3 regions of the Paenibacillus hebaui genome follow, and region 1 is predicted to be linked to each of the others. Evidence: riboswitches for the same ligand, from Rfam matches in the RefSeq annotation. Region 1 holds a riboswitch; each other region holds the start of a gene.

The links. A riboswitch is a leader RNA that binds a small molecule or an ion and turns the genes downstream of it on or off. The one in region 1 is predicted to bind S-adenosylmethionine.
Region 2: it holds a riboswitch for S-adenosylmethionine, as region 1 does, so the genes downstream of both, metA (homoserine O-acetyltransferase MetA) here and mmuP (S-methylmethionine permease) in region 1, are expected to answer to the same signal.
Region 3: it holds a riboswitch for S-adenosylmethionine, as region 1 does, so the genes downstream of both, ACR32F_RS26815 (methionine ABC transporter ATP-binding protein) here and mmuP (S-methylmethionine permease) in region 1, are expected to answer to the same signal.

The regions. Positions count from the first base shown of each region.
Region 1 is NZ_CP196836.1:6,216,595-6,224,570, reverse strand. It holds gene ACR32F_RS28235 (methyl-accepting chemotaxis protein) at 159-1,079, shown strand; gene ACR32F_RS28230 (spore germination protein) at 1,359-3,074, shown strand; gene ACR32F_RS28225 (GerAB/ArcD/ProY family transporter) at 3,095-4,195, shown strand; gene ACR32F_RS28220 (Ger(x)C family spore germination protein) at 4,192-5,394, shown strand; SAM riboswitch class I at 5,469-5,571, shown strand; gene mmuP (S-methylmethionine permease) at 5,660-7,072, shown strand; gene mmuM (homocysteine S-methyltransferase) at 7,050-7,976, shown strand, end outside.
Region 2 is NZ_CP196836.1:1,955,392-1,963,367, forward strand. It holds gene ACR32F_RS08905 (MOSC domain-containing protein) at 7-702, shown strand; gene ACR32F_RS08910 (ROK family protein) at 767-1,645, shown strand; gene ACR32F_RS08915 (HRDC domain-containing protein) at 1,822-2,823, shown strand; gene corA (magnesium/cobalt transporter CorA) at 2,941-3,876, opposite strand; SAM riboswitch class I at 4,328-4,453, shown strand; gene metA (homoserine O-acetyltransferase MetA) at 4,650-5,567, shown strand; gene ACR32F_RS08930 (PLP-dependent transferase) at 5,592-6,782, shown strand; gene ACR32F_RS08935 (trans-sulfuration enzyme family protein) at 6,775-7,968, shown strand.
Region 3 is NZ_CP196836.1:5,908,515-5,916,490, reverse strand. It holds gene ACR32F_RS26825 (COX15/CtaA family protein) at 1-711, shown strand, start outside; gene ACR32F_RS26820 (Cthe_2314 family HEPN domain-containing protein) at 922-1,650, shown strand; SAM riboswitch class I at 1,801-1,942, shown strand; gene ACR32F_RS26815 (methionine ABC transporter ATP-binding protein) at 2,069-3,103, shown strand; gene ACR32F_RS26810 (methionine ABC transporter permease) at 3,105-3,764, shown strand; gene ACR32F_RS26805 (MetQ/NlpA family ABC transporter substrate-binding protein) at 3,856-4,695, shown strand; gene ACR32F_RS26800 (DUF2167 domain-containing protein) at 4,811-5,809, opposite strand; gene ACR32F_RS26795 (SDR family oxidoreductase) at 6,074-6,853, shown strand; gene ACR32F_RS26790 (NifU family protein) at 6,993-7,238, opposite strand; gene ACR32F_RS26785 (YuzB family protein) at 7,319-7,573, shown strand; gene ACR32F_RS26780 (NAD(P)/FAD-dependent oxidoreductase) at 7,570-7,976, opposite strand, start outside.

The DNA.
Region 1 (7,976 bases):
TGGGAAATCAGGCACATGAGTGATCCAAAAGACCCGAATTGGGGTATCTATGATATAGTTATCTCGATTATGCAAGGATACATATTATACGACCCGTTATTTTAACGTTTAATTGTAAGAAATTTTCTATCATGGGATAAAAGTGGGGGGAGTACCAGATGTCTTTAGTAGATATTGTGAAGAAAGATGTTGTGACGGATGAGATGGTCATCAAAGCTATGGAAAAAAGTCTGGCCATGATCAGATTTGATATGGATCGCAGGGTTACGTACGTGAACGATGTATTTGCTTCAACGATGGGATATCAAAAGGAAGACATGTATGGCATGCAGCATCATCAATTTTGCTTCGGAGAATTTGTAAACAGTCCGGAATATGCAGCATTCTGGAATAGCATCTTCAGTGGAGTAAGCTTTCAGGATAAGGTTGAACGCAAGGATGCGAAAGGGAACTCCGTATGGCTTGAGGCAACGTATATGCCGGTGTACGATGAGCTGAATCAGAACATACTGGGTGTATCCAAAATAGCCACCAACATCACCAATCGTCAGAACAATATCTCGGTCGTGGTAAAAGAACTGAAAGCGATGTCCCATGAGCTGAATGAGCAAGCAGATACAGGGATTGGACGAAGCCAGGAGTTAATGTCCAGTATCTCATATATCTCAGAGGTGTCAGCTTCGAACCGTGTGACGCTGACTCATCTGCAGGAACAGGCCGGATCAATCCAGGGAGTGGTACAAACCATACGCGAGATTTCATCACAGACGCAGCTGCTCGCATTAAATGCTGCCATTGAAGCGGCGCATGCGGGAGAATTCGGACGAGGATTCGACATCGTCGCCAAGGAAGTAAAGAAACTATCCACAATGGTGGAGAACTCCATTAATGAGATTCGTGATAGTGTTACCGGAATAACCAAGGAAATTGCCAATATTACAGGCGGTACACAAAAGGTAGAGGCGTATGTCGAGCAGAGCCAGGAGCGAATCGAGATTGCTTTGAATGACTTTAAGGCAATTGCTGAATCGGCTCAGTTGCTTGATGCCAAAGCGGAGCATGTGACCAGAATCGTTTAATATGTGGTGGATGGATCATAGGAAAACCATGCGATATATTCTTGATATCCTTCTGACTCAGTATGTTGACTGATCAATACGAAGCGGTTCCTTATACAGGGACTGTTTTTTTTGCTGTGTTCAAAACATGCAATGGAAGTAAGGAGAATGCGAGCATCTGTTATAAGCAGGTCCAATTGAATGGTCTACAAAAAAACGGGAATTATTGTGTGCAAACGGGGACACAATACTTGGGAATACCTGCAGCTTCGTCATGCAGAGAAATGTTGGGGTGGGAACATGTGGTCAACAATTGTATCCTACGTGCCGGATTTTAACATATGGATGCAGGCATTCCTGGTCGTCATTATTCCGATTGGCATTACTATGACTACGCGCTGGATCAATGCCGCCATTAAACGTGGAAGCTTCTCCCGTTCGGAGCGACCGTCCATATCCTCGAAGGACATCTCGCCAGCCGCCGCAGGGCAGGGCGAGGGAACGGAGACGGGCCACTATGCGAATATTAAGATAACCGGGAAGTACATTACGGATCTGATTAGCGTAAGAGAAAGCTTTGGTCAAAATGCAGACGTGCATATTCGGGAATTTATCATCAGGGGTACGAATACACGCGCTGCGGTCATGTATACCGAAGGTTTGGGAGATCATGACTTAATTATTGATCACTTGATTACACCATTAATGTTAGAAGGCATACCGCAGCTTAAGCAGGAGGGGTTTCTTCATCCGGATAATGCATATTTACTTTCGGCATATCTGCAGAATCAATTACTTCCAGTCAGTCAGATTCAGGAGACCAATTCCCTTCAGGAGCTTTCACTGGGTGTACTTTTTGGTAAAAATGCGCTGTTGGTTGATGGATTGCCGGGTGCTTTATTAATTGGAGCCCATAAAATTAAAGCACGAGGCGTGAATGAACCTTTGTCCGAAGGATTGCTTCGTGGCCCCCGCATTGGTTTTACTGAACAGTTAAGCGATAATACAGCCATTTTGCGTCGCTATGGAAGCGATCAGAGCCTGTTTATTCAGAAGTTTGAAGTGGGAAAACGAATCAAAAAAGATTTGGCGATAGCCTATATTCAGGACATTGCTAATCCTGCGCTTGTGGATGAAGTTCGGAAGCGAATCGAGAAGATTGACATGGACTCCATGCTGGAATCAGGTTATGTCGAACAACTGATCGAGGACAGTACCCTGAGTCCCTTTCAACAGGTATTAAATACAGAGAGACCTGACCGGGTGATGGGTGCCTTGTTGGAAGGACGGGTAGCCATTATGTTGGACGGTACGCCATTTGTTTTGATTGTACCGGTGACCTTCAGCATGCTGCTTCAATCTCCCGAGGACTACTATGAACGCTGGATTCCCGGAACCTTCATGCGAACGTTGCGTATGATGTCTGCCATGCTGGCCTTGCTTGCTCCTGCGCTCTATATCTCGTTTATCTCGTTCCATCCCGGGCTGATCCCCACCAAGCTGGTATTGACGATCATTGAAACGCGAACGGGAGTACCGTTTCCTTCGATCATTGAAGTGCTGATCATGGAGCTCTCGATTGAAATTCTCAGAGAGGCAGGCATACGTCTGCCTAAGCCGATTGCGCCCGCGATGGGTATCGTTGGAGGTCTGATTATCGGCCAAGCAGCGGTTCAGGCAGGAATAATAAGCCAATTCCTGGTTATTGTCGTTGCGGTTACAGCCATTTCTTCCTTTACGATCCCTGTATACAGTGCAGGCTTAACCCTGCGAATTCTGCGTTTTGCCGCCATGTTTAGTGCAGCCGTGCTCGGGTTGTTTGGTGTAGTTATGTTCTTTCTCCTCATCTGTACGCATCTGGCGAGACTATCGAGCTTTGGTGTGCCTTATGTTGAACCAGCCGTGCCTTATCGATTCGGGGAATGGAAGGATTTTGTGATCCGTGCCCCGCTAAATATGATGAGAAAACGTCCCGAGATGACTCATCCGACCGATAAGGACCGAACAAAATCATAAAGTGATTGAGGTGATAAGAAGTGAACAACTCCGAAGGAAAGATTAGCAATAGACAGGCCGTGGTGATTATTGTCAATTACATGCTTGGTGCAGGCATCTTGACACTCCCTAGAACGACCGGTAAAGCTGTTGGAACACCAGATGTCTGGATTTCCATTCTTCTTTCCGGACTAATTATTACAGGTGTCGGCCTTATTATGGTCACCCTGTGTCGCAGATTTCCCGAGAAAACCGTGTTCCAGTTCACCCGCGAGATTACCGGGCGCTGGATTGCTTACATACTGGGCTGTGCCATGATTATGTATTTTATGGTAATTGCAGCATTCGAAATCAGAGTCATGGCAGATGTAACGGGCATGTATCTGCTCGAACGAACTCCAACCTGGGCCATTGTCATGGTTTTTATGTGGATTGGCATATATTTGATCTCCGGCGGGCTTTCCGTCCTTGTACGTGTATTTGAGATCATTTTGCCGATTACGTTGATTATATTTGTAATCGAAATTCTGCTCAGTAACCAGCTATTCGAGATTGGTAATCTGAGGCCGGTACTTGGAGAGGGGATCATGCCGGTTATTAAAGGATTGAAGCCCTCATTACTGTCGTATACAGGTTACGAGGTGATGCTGGTCATGACCGCATATATGCAAGATCCGAAGAAAAGCAATAAGGCTATGACATGGGGCTTAATGATCTCGACAATGATCTACTTGATTACAGTTGTTATGGTTGTGGGCAGCTTGTCCCTTGACGGGATTAAGACAAGAACGTGGCCAACGCTGGATTTGGTAAGAAGCTTTGAGATACAAGGTTTAATATTCGAGCGATTTGAATCATTGCTGCTGGTCATCTGGATTATGCAGATTTTTTCGACGACAGTAATCACACATTACTGCGCTTCGGTGGGAATTCGTGATTTGTTTCGTATGAAGAAGATGCAGGTCATTATGTATTGCTTGCTTCCGTTCATATATCTGACTTCAATGATGCCCAAAACGGTTAATGAGACCTTTGAACTAGGGGATATGCTGGGCAATGCATCCGTGTTTTTATTTGCCATTCTACCGCTGGTATTGCTACTGCTGAGTCTGATTCGCAAAAAAGGAGGCAAACATGCATGATTCACATCCGCTTGCTCTTACGTGTGATCTCTGCCTTGTCCATTCTATTCATCATATCCGGGTGCTGGAGCAGCAGGGAGATAGAGGATCTAAGCGTCTATGTCGGTCTTGGGATTGATATCGGCAAAGAGACGGAATTCGAGAAGAACACTGCAGCTCAGGGAGGAAGGTATTCCAAGCAGAACAATGTGACAGCCACAGTACAGATTGCTCCAGGTAGTTCGAAAAGCCAGAAAAGCGAGCAATCCGGTTCACCTGCTTCAGGCAAAAGCTCCTATTCCAATGAACAGCTCACCGGAGATTCCTTACTGCAAATCTTTCGGCAATTTGCGCTCCGCCGAGATCGTCCACTCATCGGACATCACCTGAAGGTCATCGTTATTTCCAAGGATATTGCCAAAAAATATGGTCTGGACCAACTGCTTGATTTTGTCCTGCAGGATAACGATATTCGTCCGAACTGTCTGGTGCTGATTAGCCATCATCGTGCGGTGGACGTACTGACTTCACAGGACCCTTCCCGAATCCCTGCATTTTATCTCACGGGAATCACGAACAACTCGTATATGTCCAACAAGATCCTGGACCCGGTCTTGTTATCCAAGTTGGACGCCCAGATGCAGTCCGGTTCCAGCTTCCTGCTGCAGAATGTGCTGTATTCCAATGGCGAAGACAAGTTCTCCGGTGGCAGTGTCTTTGATGGAAAGACGAAAAAATTTCTCGGGGAACTGAGCCAGACGGATCTGGAAGGTCTATCGTGGATTAAGCCTAAAGCAAAAGGAGGCGTCTTGAAGACATATAACAAAGATGGGTTCACCGTTGTATTTGAAACGAAGAAGAAAAAAACAAAAGTAATTCCGAAGGTGGTCGGCGATGATATATCGTTCCATGTAAAGAACGAATCTGAAGGCTGGCTGATGGAGGATTGGAGTGTTCCCGAAGAAGAGCATAAGGAAGCTGATCTCAAAGAGCTGGAAACGGCATTTTCTGAGCTGGCCGAGCAACAGGTTCGACAGGTTCTCTACAAACTTCAGCATAGCTATAAAGTAGACGTTGCTGATTTTCGGGATAGTCTGCGCATCAAATATCCGAAAACATGGAAAAAGGTCAAAGACGACTGGGACCAAATCTTTAGCACCGTGCCGATTACATATGAGGTGAAGATTAGCATCACCAATCCGGGTTCTTCCACCGAGTAGAAAGGGAATGTAGCGGTTTATTATTTAATTGTTGACACAACGATGATAGATCGCTATATTTATAAAAAATCATTTTCTTATCCAGAGAGGTGGAGGGACTGGCCCTTAGAAACCTCAGCAACAGATCTGAAGGATACTGTGCTAATTCCAGCGGGTGAACAGCCTGATAGATAGGAGCGTTTGTTTTTATTTGTCAGTAACGGCGCACTCTTCAGGAAGAGTGGGTCTTTTTGTTTTTTCTGGATGAAGGAGTAGGGGAGCAGGCATGGAGAACAACAAAGACAAGGGACATTTTCAGCGTAAAATGCAGGCTCGGCACGTGGTCATGCTCTCACTTGGTGGAGTTATCGGTACAGGATTGTTTCTTAGCTCGGGTTATACGATTCAACAGGCTGGACCGCTGGGTACCATTCTGTCCTACCTGATTGGAGCGATTGTCGTATATCTGGTTATGCTCTGTCTTGGTGAACTGTCTGTGTACATGCCGGAGACGGGGGCGTTTCATAGCTATGCAGCCAAATACATTGGTCCAGCTACAGGGTACACCGTGGCCTGGTTGTATTGGCTGACTTGGACAGTTGCGCTCGGTTCCGAATTCACGGCGGCTGGATTGTTGATGCAGCGATGGTTTCCTTCAGTGAATGTATGGATATGGAGTGCGCTGTTTGCGATTATGATCTTCCTGTTCAATGCGTTGACGGTCAAATTTTTTGCGGAATCAGAGTTCTGGTTCTCATCGGTTAAAGTACTTACGATTGTGGTCTTTATTATTATTGGTGGGGCGGCCATGTTCGGCATTATTCCGATGGCAGATTCGGAACCTGCACCGTTTCTCTCCAACATTACAGCATCCGGCTGGTTCCCGAATGGAGCTACTGCGATATTAATGACGATGCTGGCTGTGAACTTTGCGTTCTCGGGCACCGAGCTGATTGGCATTGCTGCTGGAGAGACGGAGAATCCGGAAAAGACGATACCGAAAGCGATCCATACCACACTGTGGCGTTTGATTATTTTCTTCATCGGAACGATTATCATCTTGTCGGCACTACTGCCAATGTCGGATGCGAGTGTACTGCAAAGTCCATTTGTAGCCGTAATGGAGCGGATCGGTGTTCCGTATGCAGCGGATATTATGAACTTTGTTATTCTGACCGCGATTCTGTCTGCAGCCAATTCAGGCCTGTATGCTTCTTCACGGATGCTCTGGTCACTGGCAGATAAAAAGACGATCTCTCCGTGGTTTGCCAAACTGACCAAACGTGGTGTACCACTGAATGCGCTACTGATCAGTATGGTTGGCGGCGGCTTGGCCTTGCTGTCCAGCATCATTGCGCCGGGAACGGTCTATATCACATTGGTCTCCATTTCGGGTCTTGCGGTGGTTGCGGTATGGATGAGCATTAGTGCATCACAGTACATGTTCCGTAGGCAATATATACGGGAAGGGCATTCGGTAAAAGACCTTGTCTACCGGACACCTCTTTATCCGGCTGTGCCTATTATTTCTTTTGTATTGTGCCTGGCTTCATGCATAGGTATAGCCTTTGATCCAACGCAGCGAATTGCACTGTATTGTGGGGTTCCATTTATCGCACTGTGTTATGCAGCATATTATCTGACAGAACGTGTGAATAAGAAAAGAGGACAAGTACATGACGCAAGCAAAACAGACTAATCCCATAGCACAAATTCTGCGTGAACATCCGGTGATGCTTCTGGATGGGGCGCTGGCAACCGAGCTGGAGCAGCACGGCTGTGATCTGGATGATCCGCTCTGGTCTGCCCGTGTGCTGCTGGAGAATCCGGACGTCATCGTTCAGGTACATGCGGATTATTTCCGTGCGGGAGCGGACTGTGCCATTACATCCAGTTATCAGGCGACCGTGGATGGATTCAGCCAAAGAGGCATCGGAGAGCAAGAATCGCTGGATCTGATTCGCATGACAGTTAAGCTAGCTGCACAGGCGCGCGATAAAGTATGGGAAGAAGTGCAAGATGGAGCCGGAGGAAACGTGACGGGCAGTCATTCAATGGGGGAGCAACAAACAACAGAGGCCATGGCGAAAAGTGTCTTGGCACGGCCGCGGCCGATTGTTGCTGCGTCCGTTGGACCCTACGGTGCTTATCTGGCAGATGGCTCGGAGTATGTGGGTCACTATGGCGTCTCGGATGAGACGCTGACGGCCTTCCATCGTCCTCGAATCGCAGCGTTGCTGGAAGCTGGGGCTGATATTCTGGCTTTTGAGACCATTCCTTCCTTGCAGGAAGCGCAGGTGCTGGTTGATTTATTGAAGGAGTTTCCTAATGCATATGCATGGCTGTCCTTCTCTTTAAAAGATGGAACTGCCATCAGCGAAGGAACACCGATTGAAGAGTGTGCACGATTGCTCGGCTCGGAACCGCAGATTGCTGCGATTGGCCTGAACTGTGCTCCCATGGAAGTTGTAACGGAAGCAGTCGGTATTCTAAGCCGTGCCAGTGATAAACCAGTCATTGTATATCCGAACTCGGGAGAGGTATATGATGCAGTGACGAAGACATGGAGCGGACAGGGAACATGTGGTAGCATGAGCGATGCG
Region 2 (7,976 bases), 2.9 Mb from region 1:
GATCAGATGACACTCACACATAACCTGAAGCCAGATGAAAGCCAAACGGCTGTATTGTCCGTTAATGTCGGGCATCCTCAGCCACTGTTTGGCCAAAAGCGTGAAGTGATGAGCGGAATTGTGAAACATCCTGTATCCAGCCCGGTTTTCCTGTCATTCACTGGAATGACAGGGGATGCCCAGGCGGATCTGGAGCATCATGGTGGACCAGATAAGGCTGTTTGTGTATACGATTACAGTCGTTATCCGGCGCTCGAACAATTGATGGATCGCAAGCTGGACTGGGGAGCTTGCGGGGAAAATCTGACGGTTGAAGGCTGTGCCGAAGAAGACGTCCGGATTGGTGATGTGTACGAATTGGGCGAAGCCACTGTTCAGGTCAGCCAGCCGAGACAGCCTTGCTTCAAACTGGGTGTTCGGTATGATTACAAGGAACTGCCTGTTTATTTTCAGGAGAGCGGACATACCGGATTTTACTTTCGGGTGCTGCAAGAAGGCCAGGTAACCCCCTCGTCGATATTCAGACGAATGAGCACTGATCCTGCATCGATGACCATTCTTGAAGCCAATCGGATTATGCATCAGGGAAAGCAAGATGCTGAGGGTATGCGTGCTTTGCTCGCCATTCCTGCACTCTCAGAGAGCTGGAGGCAGACATTGGTGAAGCGTCTGTCCAAGCTGGAGAGCGAGCAGCAGGGTTAGAACTAACGTTGTCCAGACAACAGATATGAATGCCATTTTAAACTAACTTGGGAGTGTGACTAACATGACGATCTTAGGCGCAATTGAAGCTGGAGGCACCAAATTTGTATGTGGTATCGGTACGGAAACAGGAGAAGTTCTTGAACGGGTAAGCTTTCCAACGACGACACCGGAAGAGACGATGGCTCAAGTCATTTCTTTTTTTGAAGGCAAAGGTATTGAAGCTTTGGGTGTAGGTTCATTTGGTCCGATAGATCCGATCGAAGGAAGTCCGACATATGGTTACATCACAACAACACCTAAACCACATTGGGGTCAGTACAATCTGATTGGCAAGCTTAAGGAGCACTTTGATGTACCCATGACGTTCGATACCGATGTCAATGGTGCTGCACTCGGGGAAGCGACTTGGGGCGCCGCACAAGGGCTGGAGAGTTGTCTGTATATCACTGTGGGAACGGGCATCGGTGCAGGAGCTGTCGTAGGTGGCAAAATGGTTCATGGATTGTCACATCCAGAGATGGGACATATCATTGTGCGCAGACATCCCGAGGATACGTACGAAGGATTCTGTCCGTATCATGGAGACTGTCTGGAAGGGCTTGCGGCAGGGCCGGCCATCAACAAACGTTGGGAGCAGCCAGCTTACGAACTGCCAGCCGATCACAAGGCTTGGGAGATGGAAGCACATTATCTGGCGCATGCGCTGATGAATTATGTTCTGATTCTTTCTCCGCAGAAAATCGTCATGGGCGGCGGAGTGATGAAGCAGGAGCATCTGTTCCCGATGGTTCGCAGCAAACTGCAGGAGTTACTGGCTGGCTATGTTCAGCATCCGGCAATTCAGTCCGAGATTGATCAATATGTCGTATCACCAGGACTTGGAGATAATGCGGGACTGTGTGGTTCGCTCGCTCTCGCAAAATTGGCTTTGTACAACTAGCTCAACAAGTACTTGACGTATTTTTCCATTGTGGTAAAATATGAGCAACAGCATAGCACGGTTAATGGGGAAGCACCTCTCTTGCATGGATTTTGCAGGAGAGGTGTTTTTTTTGTGCTGCCTGAAGGTAGCATATACAACCTGTGCAGGCTGAAATGTCGAAGGAGGGAAAAGAAATGGAAGTCATTTTCATGAACAGATTGTCCAGAATATCAGGTCAGAATGAGGAACATGCCCAGTTGTGGATTGGTGAAGAGGAAGATGGGTGGCATCTGGGGTGGAGCAAGTATGAGGAGGGAGATCGGGAGGACAACATCTGGTATGAGGGCAGTTCGTGGGATGAACTGCTGCATATTTATCGTCACCAATTGGCTGTACAGATGAGCGAAGGGTACCGTCCGTTACTACAGGGTTTGTTTCACGAAAATGATGATCTGAAGTCACGTAGTTATGGTGGTCAGCGTCTTCATTGTTACAGTGAGTTATACAGCAATGAGGAGCTCTATACGGACCTTTGCGCATGGCGCAGGAAGAGAGCAGCCTCTGACCGGAAGGCACCTTACTTTATTGCGACGAACCGTCTGCTGCGCATGATTAGTACCTTTGTTCCACAAACGTTGGATGAACTGATGCAGCTGCCTGGAGTAGGAGAGAGCAAAGCATCCGAGTATGGTACGGAATGGATGGAACTTACAAACGGCGTGGAGCGTTCAACTGCATTTCCGCTGGACTGGGTATACACTGCTCTGAAGGAGGAAGAGTATGAAAGTTGGTTGTACAGACAAAGAGAGCAGAAGTACAAGCAAGAGCTCGATAGATTCACTACACGCAAGCAGGTACTTGAAGGCATGAAGGAGGGTTTTACGCTGGAGGAGATCGTGAACCGTTCCGGCTTGTCTCGGAGGGAGTTAATTGAGCTGTTGGAGACATTGGATCTCGAAGGTTATGATACGGATTGTCTTCTGGATGCCGAGCTGGCGATCATGCCTGAGCAGGAACAAGAGGCCGTGTGGAGCGCGTATGAGGAGTTGGGGGACACGTTCCTGAAGCCAGTATTACATAAGGTATACGGAGGGGAGAAGCCCGGTGGAGGCAGTCTGGAGCAGGTCTATGAAAGATTGCGTATGATTCGAATCCGATTTCGTCGGCACATAGAGACAGAGCAGAATGCAGGTTAGTATAAGAAGAGGGTAGAGAAAAATAGGCTGGTACGTAACGTATTGAGTATATGGTGTACTAAAAAAGACGAGGCGTTTTCTCCGAATGGAGTGCCTCGTCTTTCAAATTTCGTTTTTTCAAACCCAGTCTTTCTTGCGGAAAATAAAGAACATGCTCAGGCCCAAAGTAACCATCAGTCCGATGACCACAAAATAACTATACTTCCAGTGTAGCTCAGGCATGTTATCGAAGTTCATTCCATAAATACCGGTAATGACGGTCAAGGGCATGAACACCGTCGTGATGGCGGTAAACACGCGCATGATTTCATTCGCCCGGTTGGCAATACTCGATTGGTAAGCTTCTCGCAAGTTGCCCATCAGGTCGCGATATGTCTCAAAGGTTTCGGATATCTTCACAGCATTCTCATAAATGTCACTAAAGTATTTTTGCAGCTGATCATCGATGAGGCGCAGGTCTTTTTTGTTCAGTGTGTTAATGACCTCTTTCTGAGGCCCCAGCACTTTCTTGAGCCACAGAATCTCGCTGCGCAGCCCGATAATCTCATTCAAATGAGACTTTTTGGTGTGCATCAGAATGTCTTCCTCAAGCTTCTCAATGCGTGCTTCAATCCGGTCACCTACGGTGAAATAATTATCAACAATCAAGTCAACTAAAAGGTACAGTAGCCGATCTGGGGTACTGATTTCCTGTTCCCATAGTATCGGTTTCAATGTCCGCAATTCGCTGACTTTCTGTTTCGTAACACTGATAATAAAATGTCTGCCAAGGAACAGGTTGACGGCACGCAAAAAAATCTCTTCATCATCGAAACGAATGCTATTAATGACAATAAAATAATGGTTCTCATAAATTTCAATCTTCGGACGTTGTTCTTCGTCACTCAAGCAGTCTTCCACGGCCAGATCATGCATTAAGAACAGCGGTTGAAGTACCGCCAAATCGTCTACGTCCGCATCAATCCAGTAAAATCCCTCTGCTGGTGGAGTCAGCGCCTGCTGAATGTCGTCCACCGGGATAAATACGCCGTTGTTTACCAACCGGATTTTCATTGTTTATCTACTCCTTCTGCACCCGCCAAGCTGGCGGATTTTTATCAATTTGGGCGCAAAAAAGAAGAGATCAGCCGGTCGGCAGCGGAGCCTGGAGATCAGGACTGCGTTCGCTCTATATACAAACGGAAGTAACGTCCCGCTGCCGGCATGCTGATATCAATTCTCTATGCAGTTTGTAGGAACTCGGCTGCCAGTCAGGCCTCGGGTCGCCATCCATTGAATATGTCACCTCTCACATAAGGGTTTATAACACTTGTTTAGTATACCTTTGGTACAGGGTGCTTTCAAGCGCAAAAATGTGTCGATTTCGCGCTCTGAGGCAGTGTATGAGAACGGATGATGAACGGTTCCGATCCAGAGAACAGACATGAACTGTAACTTGACGTGAGGGCATTAATGTAATAAAGTAGACGGTGAACCATTCTTAATTACAATTAAATACAGCGAAATCTTATCAAGAGTAGGTGGAGGGACTGGCCCGATGAAACCCGGCAACCGGCGGTATATCCGTACGGTGCTAATTCTTGCAGCGACCAAGTGTCCATGTGGCACTGTTGTAACTGAGAGATGAGAGAGGCGCATATCTATTTACATATGACCTTTCTCGGAATCCGAGGAAGGTCATTGTTATATGCCCCGACTTCTCAGCAGTGATTTTCGCTAAGGAACTTGAGCTTCGTATGGCCTGGATTTATGGTCCATTGACCTTAGACAAGCTCATGGCAGCCTACGCTGCATCTATCTATGCACAAGGAGGAGTTAGACACACCATGCCGATCAAAATACCTGACACATTACCTGCGAAAGAAGTGCTTGCAGGAGAGAACATTTTTGTAATGGACGAAACTTCTGCTTACCAGCAGGATATCCGTCCGCTCCGTATCGCTATATTAAACCTGATGCCTACAAAGGAAACGACCGAAACGCAATTGCTTCGTCTGGTCGGAAACACACCCATTCAGGTGGATATCGTACTGGTGCATCCCAAATCCCATACATCCAAGAATACATCACAGGAATATCTGGACCTGTTCTACAAAACCTTTGATGAGATTGAACACCGTCGTTTTGACGGCATGATTATTACTGGTGCCCCTGTGGAGCAGATGGACTTCGAAGACGTCAACTATTGGAATGAAATCCAGGAAATCTTCGAATGGACCAAAACCAATGTGACATCGACTATGCATATATGTTGGGCCTCCCAAGCGGGTTTATATCACCATTTCGGTGTTCCCAAGGTTGCGCTGGATGAAAAGTGCTTTGGCGTATTCCCACATACGATTAACAAACCCCATGTGCAATTGCTGCGAGGGTTCGATGAAGTATTCAACGTTCCACACTCCCGTCATACGGAAGTGCGACGTGAAGATATTGAAAAGAATGAACATCTTGAGATATTAGCTGAATCTGAGGAAGCTGGTATTTTCCTGGTGGCTACCAAAGACGGTAAACAGATTTTTGCTACAGGACATGCCGAGTATGATCCGTTGTCCCTGAAATGGGAATATGACCGGGATGCGGCCAAAGGAATGGATATAGCGCCGCCTAAACATTACTTCCCGAATGATGACCCTTCCCGTGTTCCACCAGCCACATGGCGGGCACATGCAAACTTATTATTCTCTAATTGGCTCAATTACTATGTGTATCAGGAAACACCTTACGATATTGGCCCGCAAATTTAATCGAGATTACAGGAGGATGCAGCAATGGAAGACAACAACAAGTTGAAAATCGAAAGCCGCTTAGCTCAAATTGGGTCCATTAATGAACCGGTAACAGGCGCCATTAACTTTCCGATCTATCAATCCACTGCGTTTCGCCACCCGAAGCTTGGACAAAGCACGGGCTTTGATTATATTCGCACCACCAACCCAACCCGTAAGGTGTTGGAAGAGGCGGCAGCAGCACTGGAAGCCGGTGATGCTGGTTTTGCCTGTAGCTCCGGCATGGCGGCTTTGCAAACTATTTTTGCCTTGTTTGGACAGGGCGATCATCTGATTGTATCGTTGGATCTGTACGGAGGAACGTATCGCTTGCTTGAACGCATACTGTCCCGATTTGGCGTGACGGCAAGTTACGTGGATACCAATGACCTTGCGGCTCTGGAAAGTCACCGCCAGCCCAATACCAAAGCGGTATTCATTGAGACGCCAACCAACCCACTAATGATGATTACAGATGTGGAAGCAGTCAGCTCCTGGGCAAAGAGTCATAACCTGCTGACCATTGTTGACAACACGTTGCTAACACCATTTTTCCAGCGTCCGATTGAACTTGGAGCCGATATCATCATTCATAGTGCCACGAAATACCTTGGTGGACATAACGATGTGCTGGCCGGATTGATTATAACCAAAGGTGAAGAATTGTCGGCCGAAATGGCCTTTCTGCATAATTCCATTGGTGCAGTGTTGTCTCCAAGCGACTCTTACCAGTTGATGAAAGGCATGAAAACACTCGCACTTCGTATGGAACGGCATGAGTATAATGCCTTGAGGATTGCCAAGTATCTGCTGGAGCATCCAGCGGTTGGAGAGGTATATCATCCGGGGCTGTCGGATCATCCGGGATATGCAGTGCAGAATAAACAGTCGAGCGGAAATACAGGCATTTTTTCCTTCAAAGTGAAGGATGCCCGTTATGTGGAGCCATTGCTCCGTCACATCAAATTGATTGCTTTTGCCGAAAGTCTTGGTGGAGTAGAGTCGTTGATGACCTATCCTGCGGTGCAGACACATGCTGATATTCCAATTGAGATTCGTGATGCGGTCGGTGTGGATGACCGTCTGTTACGTTTCTCAGTAGGGATTGAGCATGCAGAGGATCTGATCGCGGATCTGGGAAATGCACTGACCGCTGCACAGCAGGAGATTGAAGGAGGTACCCATCATGAGTGAGCAAAATAACAATTCCAATAATCATGAACGGAATGCCCATTCCGATCTGAAATTCGATACCAAGCTGCTGCATTTTGGTGATGAGATCGACAAAACTACCGGTGCTTCCAGTGTACCGATCTACCAAGCTTCAACGTTCCATCATTTTGATATCTTCAATCCTCCTCAACATGATTACAGCCGTTCAGGTAATCCGACACGTCAGGCTTTGGAAGATTACATCACACTTCTGGAGGGTGGAGCACGAGGCTTCGCCTATTCATCGGGGATGGCTGCAATCTCCAGCGTCTTCATGATGTTCTCCGCAGGGGATCACGTGATTGTAACGGAAGATGTATATGGAGGTACGTACCGTTTGCTTACTTCGATACTGAGCCGTATGCAGATTGAGACAACCTTTGTAGATATGACTAATATAGATGAAGTAAAAGCGGCGCTCAAGCCAAACACCAAGGCCGTTTATATGGAAACACCGTCTAACCCGACACTGCGGATTACGGATATCGCTGCCGTGACTTCCTGGTCCAAGGAGCATGAGCTTATCACGATCTTGGATAACACCTTTATGACACCTTACTATCAGCGTCCAATTGAGCTTGGTGTGGATATCGTTGTACATAGTGCTACCAAGTTTCTCGGGGGTCACAGTGATGTGTTGGCAGGGCTCGCAGTTGCTCGTACGGATTCCCTGGGAATACAGCTGAAACAGCTGCAAAATGGACTTGGAACCGTACTCGGTGCTCAGGAATCCTGGCTTCTAATGCGCGGGATGAAAACCTTGGGAGCTCGCATGGCGCATAGCGAACAGAGCACAGCCAAGCTGGCGGCCTGGCTTAGTGGACGCAGCGATATCACAGCTGTATTTTACCCTGGGCTGCTTGATCATCCCGGCCGTGAAGCTCACGAGCGTCAGTCGAGTGGTTACGGTGCTGTCGTATCGTTTGATGTCGGTTCGGGTGATCGGGCCAAAGCGGTGCTTAACCGTGTGAAATTGCCAATTGTGGCAGTAAGTTTGGGAGCTGTTGAGAGCATTCTTTCTTACCCTGCGATGATGTCCCATGCGGCAATGCCGGCTGAGGTGCGAGCTGATCGTGGAATAACAGATGGGCTCCTGCGTTTCTCGGTCGGTCTGGAGGACATTGATGATCTGATTGCCGATCTGGATCAGGCACTTCAGGGATCATAAGCTTAACG
Region 3 (7,976 bases), 310 kb from region 1:
TTTGTTGCATTTCTGCGGTTTGGAAAATCACGCCGGGACCTGCAATTGTTTTCATTTTTAACACTAGTATTTGTTATTGTCCAGGGAATTATGGGGGCTTTTGCCGTCGTCTTCTCCCAATCCTCCGCGGTCATGGCACTGCATTTCGGCTTTGCACTGATCGCCTTTGCCAGTTCGCTTATGATGGCGCTGGGCATACGGCAGGAGGCTCGGGATGGTGGATTGGAACGTCTGAATAAGTACCCTCGGGTCAGTAAAAAATTCAGGAATCTGGTCTGGTTCTCCACGATCTATACGTACCTTGTGGTATACACAGGCGCTTTTGTGAGTCATACGAATTCTGCTGGAGGATGCTCTGGATTTCCGCTCTGTAACGGGCAGATTATCCCCGAGCTCTCGGGAGGGGTAGCTGTTGCTTTTGCTCACCGTGCAGCTGCTGCGTCGTTAGTGATTGTTATAGCCATTTTGGGTCACTTCGCCTATCGCAAACATCCGGATAACAAGGAAATGCAGACCCTTGGCGTGGTATCCGTTGTTCTAATCCTACTGCAAGTGGTTATTGGTATCTGTATGATGTTTACAATGAGTCGTCCGGAAGTATATATGTTTGTAGCACTGGCTCATATGTTGGATATTGCCATTTTGTTCGGTGTGTTAACGTATATGAGTTTCCTCGTGTACAAGCTGCATCGCCCGGTTAATCGTTTCTAACCTATTTGAACTCCAATAGCCCAGCTATAACCCAATGAAAAGTCCACCCCCATTGATGTAGATCATTGGACAGGTGGACTTTGTTTGATGTCAGGCATGTCAGGGCAACCTATTGTAAGCAGCAATTGCACGTTTACTCTAATTCCGAATTTGTTTAATATGATGAATGATTAGATTATGACTTTGTAGGGTGGAAAGAGGAGGTTATATATGCTGCGAACGTTGCTGGGGGAAAAGCCGCGTACAAACGAAGGACTACTGAAGGAAGCAATGAATGCAATGGCGGATACGCTTGAGCTATTTCAGCGGCAGATGCATGTGGATCATGATCCCACTCATGACTACCGGAAACTGTATGTGTGGACCCAGGGACTCATATCCTCGCTGGACGAACTGGAGCAAAGCTGCTTTGCTGCATCCCATTTTCGCAAAAAAGTCGTCGCGGGCTCCACAGACGATATGACGATAACAGAAAAAGCGGAATATGCCCGTTACGTCTATTTCTACAAGGATGGATTCATCCGCTGTTTTGCTATTCTGGATAAGTTGGGAACCGTGTTAAATGAAATATTTGAGTTGAATACATCTCATGCCAAAGCTCATTTTTCTTATTATACCGTGCTAAGACAGTTCGATTATGCCAGGGATCATCGTAATCTTGCCCTGCAATTGATTCAAATCAAGGACTCATACCGTGAACCGATGAGCAAACTGCGCAAACGACGTAATATGGAGATTCACTACATGAACTCCGAAATGCAGGATGATCTATGGCAGCTACACCAGACCATGCAAGGGAAAGTGAAACTGGAGGATCTGGATCAGCATCTACTGGAAATGCGTCAGGGTGTGGATATGGTTTGTGAAACGTTAACAACTTCTTACCGCTATATTAATAATATATGGCATAAGCAGGGTAAGAAAAAATTAACACAGTAAAAGATTGCAATAATTCCCTTTGACAAGTCGGAATACTTGGAATATACTGAGTTTCAATCAAGTTTTACACGAATATAACTGATATTTAAAAGTTCGTTTACATTATAAAGCATAAACTACATGAACTTATAGAATTCTACAACATCATATTTCTTATCGAGAGCGGCGGAGGGACAGGCCCGATGAAGCCCGGCAACCGATTTATAACTAGATGACAGCTGTGTCATTCGTTATAGATGTTAGGTGCTAATTCCTACAAAATGGTGCAAGACACGATTTTGGCAGATGAGAAGGTATTTTCTTTCACGTGAAGAGCCCTTTTTGTTTCTGCAAAAGGGGCTCTTTTTTATATGCCGAAGGGGAGTTTTCCCTTCTTTCGGGTAAAGATACATGTAGGCGTTGGGAAGGAGTAGTCATTTTGATTGAATTAAAAGGTTTAACGAAGACGTACGGCAAGGGTGGAAAATCTACAACGGCGTTATCCGACCTGGATCTGAGCATCCGTAAGGGTGAAATATATGGGGTAATCGGGCATTCCGGGGCAGGTAAGAGTACGTTGATCCGCTGCATTAATCTACTGGAACGTCCCACTGCGGGGGAAGTATGGGTCGATGGTGTCAATCTGACCACACTCAACAAGACCGAATTGCAGCAGCAAAGACGCAAGATCGGTATGATTTTTCAACACTTTAATCTGCTATCCTCTGCAACGGTATATGACAATGTGGCTTTTCCGTTAAAGCTCGTGAATACACCCAAGGAAGCGATGGATCGCAAAGTTAAGGAAATGCTCTCCCTGGTTGGTCTGGAGCACCATAGCAATAAATATCCGGCCCAATTATCAGGTGGACAGAAGCAACGTGTAGGAATTGCAAGAGCACTTGCGAGTGATCCGAATGTACTTCTCTGTGATGAGGCTACCTCAGCACTTGACCCGCAGACGACCAATTCGATCTTGAAATTGTTGCTCGACATTAACGAAAAGTACAACCTCACGATTGTTCTGATCACACATGAGATGCACGTAATCCAGAATATCTGTGACAAGGTGGCTGTCATTCATCAGGGTGGCATTGTGGAACAGGGGCCTGTCACAGACGTATTCCTGAAGCCACAGCATGCGATAACACGTGACTTCATGCTGCGTGACCACGAAGCTGGAATTGCATTGGAAGAAACCGCCCTGGCGAATTCAGATGTTCAATTGCAAGCAGATGGTTCTTCGAAACTTGTGAAAATATCGTTTTTGGGCAATAAAACGTATGAGGCGATTTTGTCTAGAACGGTACGTAAGACGGGTGTAGATTTCGCCATCCTGCAAGGCACCATTTCAACGATCAAGCAAGTTCCCTACGGACAGCTTACGGTTCGGTTTGAGGGTGATACGAATGCGATTAACCTTACGGTTACTGAATTGATATCGCAGGGACTTGATGTGGAGGTGCTTCGTTAACATGGATTTTTCAACCGTACGTTGGGAAGAGATTGGTACAGCTTCAATAGAGACATTGCAAATCCTGGGCGCTTCTGGCTTGTTCACCATTATTATTGGTTTGCCGCTTGGCGTATTACTTTTCATGACAGCAAAATCCGTCTCAACGCAGTCACGCGTGGTGTATTCTGTTCTGTCATTGATTGTAAATATTCTGCGTTCGATTCCGTTTATCATACTGATTGTAGCCCTTATTCCGTTCACTCGTTCACTGGTTGGTACGGCTACAGGGGTGCTGGGCGTTATACCGCCTCTCGTTATTGCAGCAGCTCCTTACTTCGCTCGATTAGTTGAAACGACTCTGCGTGAAGTCGATCGGGGTGTCATTGAAGCAGCACAGGCGATGGGAGCATCTACCGGACAGATTGTAAGACGGGTGTTGCTGCCTGAGGCTTTACCTGGTCTGCTTGCGGGTATTACGATCACCATCGTTACGCTTGTTTCTTATACGGCGATGGCGGGGATGGTTGGCGGTGGAGGGCTGGGGACACTGGCAATCAACTATGGATACTTCCGTTATCAGAATGAAATTATGATCATTTCCGTTGTATTTATGGTCATATTGGTGCAGATTCTGCAGATGGCTGGAGATCGCTTGGTTACATTGTTCACCAGGAAATAACACATAGACAGCAGGTGGCATCCAATTCAATCCTCAATCTTGAAAAAGGATGGAACTTGCAAAAAAAATGATTAGTGAAGGGGTTTTACACATGAAAAAATGGTCTTTTGCTCTACTTAGTCTTATGCTGATTGCAGTACTGGCTGCATGCGGAAACAACAAGGATTCCGACAGCGGGGCGGACAATGCTGGAGGCGCACCTCGCACCGTAGAATTGAAAGTAGGAGCTTCGCCTACGCCACATGCGGAGATTCTGGAGAGTATTAAACCTGAACTTGAAGCCCAGGGCATTCGCTTGCAAGTTGTAACGTTTAATGATTATGTACAGCCGAACCAGCAACTCGCTGACAAAAAACTGGATGCAAACTTCTTCCAACATCAGCCTTACCTGGATACGGAAAATAAAGAACGCGGATTTAACCTCGTTACTGTAACTCCTGTGCATGTTGAACCTTTTGGCGGATACTCCAAAAAGATCAAGTCTTTGGATGAATTGAAAGACGGTGCAAAAGTAGCAATTCCGAATGACCCATCCAACGGTGGACGTGCACTGTTGCTGCTTGCGAAGGAAGGCGTTATCACCCTGAAAGACAACACGAATATCACATCCACCATTCAGGACATTACAGCGAATCCGAAAAATCTGGATATCATTGAGCTGGATGCAGCCATGATGCCTCGTCAATTGGATGAAGCGGATCTGGTATTTATCAACGCCAACTACGCTCTGGAAGCCAACCTTAATCCTGAAAAAGATGCTTTGCTGATTGAAGACCTGCAAGGTAATCCATACGCGAACATCCTCGTTTCCCGTGAGGACAATAAAGATGCAGATGCAATCCAGAAACTTGCGGCTGCCCTGCATTCCGAAGAGGTTAAAACATTCATCAAGGAACGTTATAAAGGTGCAGTTGAACCTGCAACTGAATAATTCCTTAAGATGATATGAATCTTGTACAAAATAAGCCGTATATCTCTGTTACAGAGATATACGGCTTATTTTATGTTTTTTAATATGGACAGGTTAGTCGGAAATTTAACATATGTCATGGTTTGGCATCGTCGGATTGCTGTTCAGATTTGCGATAATAGGATAATTCATTCTGTTCTGCATACTGCTGCTCATCCGCATCTTGTAGATAGGCCTTTTCAGTAGGGGACAGCTTTTCATCATCGGTATTCGACGTTTTCATTTGGTATCTGATCCAGCCTAGCAAACCAGGAACTACAACAAGGATTATGGCCCATCCTTTTTTAAGCAGAAGGAGAAGACTGAATTTTAGACCAGCCGTGTAACCAATCCCGCCCAGAAGAAGGCTTTTGAGACCCACGGTGGATGTTTTGTCAGTTGAGGCATTATACTCCTCGTATGTGTACCCCGTATTGATGCTTAGGTTATTAAGAACCGTTTCTTCAAATGCTAGGCGACTCTGCTGGAAATTGGCCGTCTCTGTGACAAGAATAGCAGTGATGTATCCTTCGCGTGTCAGGATCTTTACATTGTAATTGACCATGGCTTGCTGAGAAGCATCCTTGAAACCAAGAGAATAAATCAAAAGATGCTTATTACTGTCATACGTCGGTTCAATTTCCCACCCCGTAACGTACATTTTATCTACATCTGCTGCATCTCTGTTTTCTTCTTCGATGCCCCGGATGTAGCTGCTTAACAGTTCTTCAGCATCAAGATTTTGGTCTTTATCATCGATATGACCTGTCCTTACGTACTCAAACACGACATACCATGAGCCGAATTGACCGGTGCTGTATAGACTTCCGATCTCATTCCCATTAGGTTTCGCATCACTGTTCAGCATAGAACGCTGGGTGTTAGCCTTATCCAGATAGGTGTGATCCTCGGTGATTTGCAGGGTTGCCTTATCATCCAGGGATACAGTTGCTGGTCCTTCAATCCAGTCATACTCATAGGGGGATTTGTCTGTATCGTTTGCTGCCAATACCTGTACGGCGAATAGGGATGGTAACAAACTGACGAGTATAACGAGTAGAATTATAAATGGAAACCGTAGGTGTCTTTTCTTCATTTCAATATCCTTTCTGAGTAGGTAAGAACGTATCGAACGTAACATATGTATCTAAAAGTAGGCTAGGTATTTTTGGATATATAGTATTATATTCCCTTTAAAGAACACTGTTGTTTCCGTTTATCAAAGGGATAAACGAATAGGATGTAGTTGTCAGTTTACACTTTTTGGCATACGAAACAGTTTGGTGGGATTCGTGAGTTGTGAGGGGCTGATAAATCTTTTATACTGGATGAGTGACTGTCTTTGAAGAGGGGGATGAACGTGAAGGGAAAGATTGCCCTCATAACGGGAAGTGCCAAAGGTCTTGGTAAAATGACGGCCCTCACTCTGGCAGATCAAGGGTGTCATATTGCGCTCAACTACGTACACAGCAGAACAGAAGCTGAGGCGTTAGAGGCTCAGATCATAGCCAAGGGTGTGCGATGTATTGCTATTCAGGCTGATATATCCAAGCCGAAAGAGATCACTAGTCTGGCTGCACAGGTGGAAGACAAGCTGGGGAGCATCGATATCTTGGTGAATAACGCCGGTCCTTTTGTCCGTGAACGCCGTTTATTTGCAGATTACACCGAAGCTGAGGTTCAGATGCTCGTGCAGGGCAACCTGCTCGGACCGATGCTGCTGGATCAGTTGGTGTTGCCGGAGATGCGCCGCAAGCAGTGGGGACGGATTATTCATTTTGGCTTCAGTCATGCGGGAGAAGCGAGGTCATGGCCTCATCGTGCGGTATATGCTGCTGCCAAGGTAGGTCTGGTTTCATTTACAAAGACACTTGCTGTGGAGGAAGCTCCTTACGGTATTACGGTTAACATGGTATGTCCAGGTGATATTCGCGGTGCCAACAAAGAGAAAACGATTGATGAGATGGCAGGCATAACCGACGAGGAAACGCCGAGAGGACGTCCTGGAAGTGGTGAAGATATTGCGCGAGTGATTACTTATCTGTGTCTGGATCATTCCGATTTTATAACAGGCAACATTATGGATGTATCGGGAGGACTTGATCCGATTCGGCCTACTATACAGCGTGAGGATGCATAAGTGTAGATGTTTGGGATGAGATATGACACACTACAGGGTAGAGTGGAGCAAAAATAATTCCTGCATATATGCAAAAAAAAAGAGCCCTCCGCTTCATGCGAAGCGAAAGGCTCTTGAGGTTTATTTCGTGAAGGATTGATTAGAATACTTGTACAACTTCTTGTACACCCTCAACTTCTTCGAGAAGGGCGCGTTCAATCCCGGCTTTCAAGGTAATGGTGGAGCTTGGGCAACTGCCGCAGGCACCGACCAGTTTCAGCTTAATGATGCCGTCCTCCACGTCGACCAGTTCCACGTCACCGCCATCGCGTTGCAGGAACGGACGAAGTTTATCAAGCACATCAAGTACTTCATCATACATGGTGCTTTGTGCGTTTTCGCTCATCTTTTTCAACTCCTTTCCTTACTATATTATATTACACTTGGCCATAAATTCAAATGGTCAAACAAAGCAGGTGAACCTACATGAGACCGATTATTGAATTTTGTGCCAATAATATGCATTTTGGTACAGATGAAGTCATGGAACAACTGGAAGAAAATCCAGACTATGATGTGATTGAATATGGCTGCCTCACCAACTGCGGTCAATGTTATATGACTCCTTTTGCCCTGGTGAATGGCGAAGTGGTCATCACCGACAAAGTGGAAGATTTATATAACGCCATATTGGCCAAAATTGCTGAAGCCGATGCCTGGAGCGAGCTGGATCTCGATTAACCGAGATGACGCTTGGACATCCAGAGCACGCCGCTTTTTAGAATACGTGGCACACGTCCCATCATGGACGTTTTGCCCATCAGCCCAAATCCAGCCTTCTTGCCAAGTGCACCAAGTGTGCCACGAAGCTTGAGAGGGTGCGGATTGGGCTTTTCGCCTTTCCAGAGGGCATGCTGAATATGGGCGATCTGTTCACCCTGTACTTCGGCAGCCTGACCACTTGGTGCATAAGGCACGCTGGCACAGTCTCCCACCACATAAACATCAGTATGTTCCGGAATTTGATAGTATTCATTCAAGACGACACGACCTTGAGGGTCTTTAGTCACATCGAGGTCCTGCACGACTTTTACGGGTTGAATGCCTGCGGTCCAGACGACGGCATCCGTCAGAATTTCTTCAT